Linked DNA regions of Neorhizobium galegae. The protein of the gene in region 1 interacts with the protein of each later gene in a pairwise test. Links are inferred from orthologs where the notes say so. Each region holds a gene or a part of one and is shown on either strand. Other genes may lie near its edges. The genes, in order: uvrB and uvrA.

Region 1 (3,878 bases):
TCGCCTATCTCGTGGCGCTCAAGGTCGACCGGCTGAAGCTCGACCGGCGCTTCATCACCGGCGTGCATCTCAGCCGCCAGAACCAGGAGATCGTCGGCGCCATCGTCGGCCTCGGCCGGGCATTATCGATGGAAGTGGTGGTCGAAGGCGTCGAGAGCGAGGAAGAGGCCAGTGCCCTCAAAGCGCTCGGCTGCCAGTTCGCCCAGGGCTATTTCTTCGGCCGCCCGATGCCGGCCGAACGCATCCCCGGCTGGATCGAATGCCGCCGCGCCGCCACCCAGCGCCAGGTGGCGTAACCCGCCCGCATCTCCCGGCGCGCGCCCCAAAATCCGTTTCCCTTTTGTACTCGTTTTGTGACCTGCCCCTCTTCACTTTCGCGACGAGTCTCTCCATATTCGCGGCATGGCCAGATCACCGAAAAAATCGCCCGCCTCGAACCCGGACAATCACGAGGGTTTCGAGGAAGCCCCCCAATCGTCGTTCGAGGGCGCGCCCCTGCAAGGCAGCGTCTCCGACTGGGTGAAGCAGCTCGAGGCGGAGGCGGAAGCCTCCGGCGTCGAGACGCAGCGCGAGATCGCCTCCAAGGCCGGCAAGCACCGCAAGAGAATAGAGATCGCGGCGCGTGAGGAGGCCATCAAGGCCGCCGCCAAGTCTGCGCCGACCACGGCCAAGAACACCACCGCCTCGAAGACCGCCCGCGGCGTGTCGATCGGCGCCTCCTCGGATCCGAAGACCCGCGCCCGCGCCGGCCTCAACCCGGTCGCCGGCATGGATACGTCGCTGGAGGACGCCGAGAACCTCGCCGCCGGCGCGGTCACCGCCACCGTGGAAGCCTTGTCGGCGCTGATCGAGAGCGGCAACCCGCTGTTCAAGGACGGCAAGCTGTGGACGCCGCACCGCCCCGCCCGGCCGGAAAAGTCCGAGGGCGGCGTCACCATCCGCATGTCGTCCGATTACGAGCCCGCCGGCGACCAGCCGACCGCCATCCGCGACCTGGTGGCGGGCATCAACGACAACGAACGCTCCCAGGTCCTGCTCGGCGTCACCGGCTCGGGCAAAACCTTCACCATGGCCAAGGTGATCGAGGCGACCCAGCGCCCGGCCGTCATCCTCGCCCCCAACAAGACGCTGGCGGCGCAGCTCTATTCCGAGTTCAAGAACTTCTTCCCGGACAACGCGGTCGAATATTTCGTCTCCTATTACGACTATTACCAGCCGGAAGCCTATGTGCCGCGCTCCGACACCTTCATCGAGAAGGAATCGTCGATCAACGAACAGATCGACCGGATGCGCCACTCCGCCACCCGCTCGCTGCTGGAACGCGACGACTGCATCATCGTCGCCTCGGTCTCCTGCATCTACGGTATCGGCTCGGTCGAGACCTATACGGCGATGACCTTCCAGATGTCGGTCGGCGACCGGCTGGATCAACGCCAGTTATTGGCCGACCTCGTCGCCCAGCAGTACAAGCGCCAGGACCTCAATTTCGTGCGCGGCTCGTTTCGCGTGCGCGGCGACACGATCGAGATCTTCCCGGCCCACTTGGAAGATGCCGCCTGGCGGATCAGCATGTTCGGCGACGAGATCGATGCGATCACCGAGTTCGATCCGCTCACCGGCCACAAGGTCGGCGACCTGAAATCGGTAAAAATCTACGCCAACTCGCACTACGTCACCCCGCGCCCGACGCTGAACGGCGCCATCAAGTCGATCAAGGAAGAGCTGAAGCTGCGCCTCGCCGAGCTCGAAAAGGGCGGCCGCCTGCTCGAAGCCCAGCGGCTGGAGCAGCGCACCCGCTACGATATCGAGATGCTGGAGGCGACCGGCTCCTGCGCCGGCATCGAGAACTATTCGCGTTATCTCACCGGCCGCAATCCCGGCGAGCCGCCGCCGACCCTGTTCGAATACATCCCCGACAACGCCCTGCTGTTCATCGACGAAAGCCATGTCTCGGTCAGCCAGATCGGCGGCATGTACCGGGGCGACTTCCGCCGAAAAGCGACGCTCGCCGAATACGGTTTCCGCCTGCCGTCCTGCATGGACAACCGGCCGCTGCGCTTCGAGGAATGGGATGCGATGCGCCCGCTCACCGTGGCCGTCTCGGCTACGCCCGGCAACTGGGAAATGGAACAGTCCGGCGGCGTGTTCGCCGAACAGGTGATCCGCCCGACCGGCCTGATCGACCCGCCGGTGGAAGTCCGTTCCGCCCGTTCCCAGGTCGACGACGTGCTCGGCGAAATCCGCGAGACCGCCGCCAAGGGCTATCGCACGCTGTGTACGGTGCTCACCAAGCGCATGGCCGAAGATTTGACCGAATACCTGCACGAACAGGGCGTGCGCGTCCGCTACATGCACTCGGACATCGACACGCTGGAGCGCATCGAGATCATCCGCGATCTTCGCTTGGGTGCTTTCGACGTGCTGGTCGGCATCAACCTGCTGCGCGAGGGCCTCGACATTCCCGAATGCGCCTTCGTCGCCATCCTCGATGCCGACAAGGAAGGCTTTTTGCGCTCGGAAACGTCCCTTATTCAGACCATTGGACGTGCCGCGAGAAACGTCGACGGCAAGGTCATCCTCTATGCCGACAAGATCACCGGCTCGATGCAGCGCGCCATGGACGAAACCGCCCGCCGCCGCGAAAAGCAGATGGAATACAACACCGCCAACGGCATCACGCCGGAATCGGTGAAGGCCAGGATTTCCGACATCCTCGACTCGGTCTACGAGCGCGACCACGTCCGCGCCGACATTTCCGGCGTCTCCGGCAAGGGTTTTGCGGATGGCGGCCACCTGGTCGGCAACAACCTGCAGGCCCATCTCAACGCGCTCGAAAAATCGATGCGCGACGCTGCCGCCGATCTCGACTTCGAAAAGGCCGCCCGCCTGCGCGACGAGATCAAACGCCTCAAGGCCGCCGAACTCGCCGTCATGGACGACCCGATCGCCAGAGACGAAGCCCGCGCCGTCGAAGGCAGCGGTGGCAAGGCCGGAAACGGCAAGAGTGGCAACGGCAAAGGCGGAGCAAAACCCCGCCGCGAGTCGATCTCCCCACCCGTGGGGGAGATGGCCGGCAGGCCAGAGGGGGGCGATCTTGCTCCCAACGCCAAATCCCTCTTCGCCAAGCCCAACCTCGACGACATGGGCCGCGACATCGCCGACCCCGCCAAGCCATCGCTGTTCCGCAAGAACGACCTCGACGAAATGACCGTCGGCCGTACCGAAAAACCGGTCATGGGCAAGTTGCCGCCGAAGCCTGCAACCTCAACCTCTCCTCCGTCATCCTCGGGCCCGACCCGAGGATCCACCGACGACCCCCGCCCCCTCGTGCGCGGCAAGGTCGGCGCGGGGAGTTATGAGGACGCTGGGGAGCAGAAGCGGAAGAGCCGGACGAAGGGGAAAACCGGGCGGCCGGGGCGGTAGATGCGTGACCGTCTCAGCCGACCGTTTGTCGATATACTGCGCCTGCTTGGAAATGATGACGGGCGATCAACACATACGACGGCAGCACCGGCCTCACCGCCGCATATGGTCGGTATGCCCGTGGCGTCAATGTGCATTTCGCAGGTAAAGGCCCCGGCTAGTAAGGTCCTGTCTGGATGTTCTGGCGTCGGAGATTCATCGCTTGAGCAGGCAGATGCAATTTTTTGTTGAAAAAAGCGGGCCGTGCAATTTTTCTCTTTATTAATGACTAAGTAGATGCTTCCCTTCGTTCATTGGGGGAAGCATGTCTAAATTAAGCCGCAAGAATTCTAACCCACTGATTCTTCGTCCAGATGCCAATATTGGCAACTCGTCAGCGGAAGCAGACGATGAATTCTTGTTTGATTGCTTTTTTGATCATCCCTCCCTGTCGGTACTAAATGACGTATCAAGCG
Region 2 (3,835 bases), 380 kb from region 1 along the record:
TTCTTCACATATTGCTCAACGACCTTGCAGAGACCTTCGTTGAAGACGACGACCGTATGCCATTCGGTCTTCTCGCGGCGTTCGCCATTGTTGCGATCACGCCAGGTTTCGGACGTGGCAATGCGAAGATTGGCGATCGGCCGGCCGTCCTGCGTCCGGCGGATTTCAGGATCAGCCCCCACATTCCCCACCAGGATTACCTTGTTCACACTACCAGCCATATTCATCACCTCATCTGCCGCCCGGTAACGGCACCAAAAATCAATCGCGGCACTCTAGCCCATCGGGCCCAGCCATTGGGTTTTTGCGATCTTTAATCCACAGGCAAATTTGTTCTTTATTTGTTCTATTTTATTCTTATAGTGCTGTCAACCGACTCGGGAACGGCATTGCATGGCAGCAGTTTCGTCTCGACAGTCGTGGATCAATCACTACATAAGGGCCTTCGATCCTCCCGAGAGCATGAAGATGAGCGAACTGAAGAGCATTTCCATACGTGGTGCGCGCGAGCATAATTTGAAGGGCATCGACCTCGATTTGCCCCGCAATTCGCTGATCGTCATGACCGGCCTGTCCGGTTCGGGCAAGTCTTCGCTCGCCTTCGACACGATCTATGCGGAAGGCCAGCGGCGTTATGTCGAAAGTCTTTCGGCCTATGCGCGCCAGTTCCTGGAAATGATGCAGAAGCCGGATGTCGACCAGATCGACGGGCTTTCCCCGGCGATCTCGATCGAGCAGAAGACGACGTCGCGCAATCCGCGCTCGACGGTCGGCACGGTCACCGAAATCTACGACTATATGCGCCTGCTTTTTGCGCGCGTCGGCGTGCCTTATTCACCGGCGACGGGCCTGCCGATCGAGAGCCAGACGGTCAGCCAGATGGTCGACCGCATCCTCGCCTTCGAGGAAGGCACGCGTCTTTATATTCTGGCGCCGATGATCCGCGGGCGCAAAGGCGAGTACAAGAAGGAACTCGCCGACCTGATGAAAAAGGGGTTCCAGCGCGTCAAGGTCGACGGGCAATTTTACGAGATCGCCGACGTTCCGGCGCTCGACAAGAAATACAAGCACGATATCGATATCGTCGTGGACCGGCTCGTGGTCCGCTCCGATATTGCCGCGCGTCTGGCCGACAGTCTCGAAACCTCGCTGAAACTGGCAGACGGGCTGGCGGTCGCCGAGTTCGCCGACAAGCCGCTGCCGCCGGAAGAGACTTCGGCCGGCGGATCTGCGAACAAGTCTCTCAACGAGACGCACGAACGGGTGCTGTTCTCTGAAAAGTTCGCCTGCCCCGTTTCCGGATTCACCATTTCGGAAATCGAGCCGCGGCTGTTTTCGTTCAACAATCCCTTTGGCGCCTGCCCGACCTGCGACGGCCTTGGCTCGCAACAGAAGGTGGACGAGGCGCTGATCGTACCGGAGCCTGCCCGCACGCTGCGCGACGGCGCGATTGCGCCATGGGCGAAATCCACGTCTCCCTACTATAACCAGACGCTCGAAGCACTGGGCAAAGTTTTCGATTTCAAGCTGTCCAGCCGCTGGAACGAGCTTTCTGCGGAGGCCCAGAAAGCCATCCTCGAAGGCACCGAGGAAAAGATCGAATTCCACTATGCCGACGGCGCCCGCTCCTACAAGACGGTCAAGAATTTCGAAGGCATCGTGCCGAACCTCGAGCGCCGCTGGAAGGAAACAGATTCCGCCTGGGCGCGCGAGGAGATCGAACGGTACATGTCGGCAGCCCCCTGCCCGGCCTGCAACGGCTATCGCCTGAAGCCGGAGGCACTCGCTGTAAAGATCAACAAGCTGCATATCGGCCAGGTCACCGAGATGTCGATCCGCATCGCGCGCGACTGGTTCGAGGTGCTGCCGGAACAGCTGAACGCCAAGCAGAACGAAATCGCAGTCCGCATTCTGAAAGAGATCCGCGAACGCCTGCGGTTCCTGAACGATGTCGGCCTCGATTATCTCAGCCTGTCGCGAAATTCCGGCACGCTCTCCGGCGGCGAAAGCCAGCGCATCCGGCTTGCCTCGCAGATCGGCTCGGGCCTGACCGGCGTGCTTTACGTGCTCGACGAACCGTCGATCGGCCTGCACCAGCGCGACAATGCCCGCCTGCTCGATACGCTGAAACACCTGCGCGACATCGGCAATACGGTGATTGTCGTCGAGCATGACGAAGACGCGATCATGAGTGCCGACTACGTGGTCGATATCGGCCCGGCAGCCGGCATCCATGGCGGACAGGTGGTGGCCGAAGGCACGCCCAGCGAGGTGATGGCCAATCCTAAATCGCTGACCGGCAAATATCTGTCAGGCGAGCTCGGCGTGCCGGTACCGGCGGAGCGCCGCAAGCCGAAGAAGGGCAAGGAAATCAAGGTTTTTGGCGCCCGCGGCAACAACCTGAAAAATGTCACCGCCGCCATTCCGCTCGGCGTGTTCACCGCTGTGACAGGCGTGTCCGGCGGCGGCAAGTCGACCTTCCTGATCGAGACGCTTTACAAATCCGCCGCGCGCCGCGTCATGGGCGCCCGCGAAATCCCCGCCGAGCACGACAGGATCGACGGTTTCGAGCATATCGACAAGGTGATCGATATCGACCAGTCGCCGATCGGCCGCACGCCGCGTTCGAACCCGGCCACCTATACCGGCGCCTTCACGCCGATCCGCGACTGGTTTGCCGGCCTGCCAGAGGCGAAAGCCCGCGGCTACCAGCCGGGCCGTTTCTCGTTCAACGTCAAGGGCGGCCGCTGCGAAGCCTGCCAGGGCGACGGCGTCATCAAGATCGAGATGCACTTCCTGCCGGACGTCTACGTCACCTGCGACGTCTGCCACGGCAAGCGCTACAATCGCGAAACGCTCGACGTGACCTTCAAGAGCAAGTCGATCGCCGACGTGCTCGACATGACGGTCGAGGAAGGCGTCGAGTTCTTCTCGGCGGTTCCGGCGGTGCGCGACAAGCTGCAGTCGCTTTTCGATGTCGGCCTCGGCTACATCAAGGTCGGCCAGCAGGCCAATACGCTTTCGGGTGGCGAGGCGCAGCGCGTCAAGCTAGCCAAGGAACTGTCGAAACGCTCGACGGGACGCACGCTTTATATCCTCGACGAGCCGACGACCGGCCTGCATTTCCATGACGTCGCCAAGCTTCTGGAAATGCTGCAGGAACTGGTGAACCAGGGCAATTCCGTGGTGGTCATCGAACATAATCTCGAGGTCATCAAGACCGCCGACTGGATCATCGATATCGGCCCGGAAGGCGGCACCGGCGGTGGCGAAGTGATCGCGGCCGGCACGCCCGAGCAGATCGTCAAGGAAAAGCGGTCCTATACCGGCCATTTCCTGAAGGAACTGCTGGAGCGGCGGCCGGTCAAGAAGGTGGAAGCGGCGGAGTGAACCTCCGCACAAGGGAGGCAATTCATGACCAAAGCCGGCACTATTCGCACGGGCATCGGCGGCTGGACCTTCGAGCCGTGGGAAGGCACGTTCTACCCTGAAAAACTGGCCAAGAAAAAACAGCTCGAATATGCCGCAAGCAAGCTGAAGGTCATCGAGGTCAACGGCACCTATTACGGATCGCAAAAGCCCGAGACCTTCGCCAAATGGGCATCGGAAGTGCCGGACGGCTTCATCTTTTCGCTGAAGGCGAGCCGCTTCACCACCAACCGCAAGGTTTTGGCCGAGGCGGGAGAATCGATTGAGAAGTTCCTGACCCAGGGCCTGACCGAGCTTGGCGACCATCTCGGGCCGCTGCTCTGGCAGTTCGCGCCGACCAAGAAGTTTGAGGCCGACGATTTCGAGGCCTTCCTGAAATTGTTGCCGAACAAGCTCGATGGCTTGA

The links.
Region 2: the proteins of uvrB (region 1) and uvrA interact in binary tests that used the Escherichia coli proteins (3 or more experiments, as listed by UniProt). The link is inferred for Neorhizobium galegae from one-to-one orthologs.

The regions. Positions count from the first base shown.
Region 1 is NZ_CP090095.1:1,992,279-1,996,156, reverse strand. Bases 59-3,623 are described here. They hold uvrB (excinuclease ABC subunit UvrB), read left to right. Parts: upstream 59-402; coding sequence 403-3,423; downstream 3,424-3,623. Other genes in these bases: LZK81_RS10005 (putative bifunctional diguanylate cyclase/phosphodiesterase), read left to right, coding at 59-296. Also shown: more of LZK81_RS10005, read left to right, coding at 1-58; LZK81_RS09995 (P-loop ATPase, Sll1717 family), read left to right, coding at 3,728-3,878. UniProt on the Escherichia coli protein: The UvrABC repair system catalyzes the recognition and processing of DNA lesions. A damage recognition complex composed of 2 UvrA and 2 UvrB subunits scans DNA for abnormalities.
Region 2 is NZ_CP090095.1:2,376,699-2,380,533, forward strand. The notes cover bases 69-3,590. They hold uvrA (excinuclease ABC subunit UvrA), read left to right. Parts: upstream 69-468; coding sequence 469-3,390; downstream 3,391-3,590. Other genes in these bases: LZK81_RS11925 (single-stranded DNA-binding protein), read right to left, coding at 69-221; LZK81_RS11935 (DUF72 domain-containing protein), read left to right, coding at 3,415-3,590. In the rest of the region: more of LZK81_RS11925, read right to left, coding at 1-68; more of LZK81_RS11935, read left to right, coding at 3,591-3,835. UniProt on the Escherichia coli protein: The UvrABC repair system catalyzes the recognition and processing of DNA lesions. UvrA is an ATPase and a DNA-binding protein. A damage recognition complex composed of 2 UvrA and 2 UvrB subunits scans DNA for abnormalities.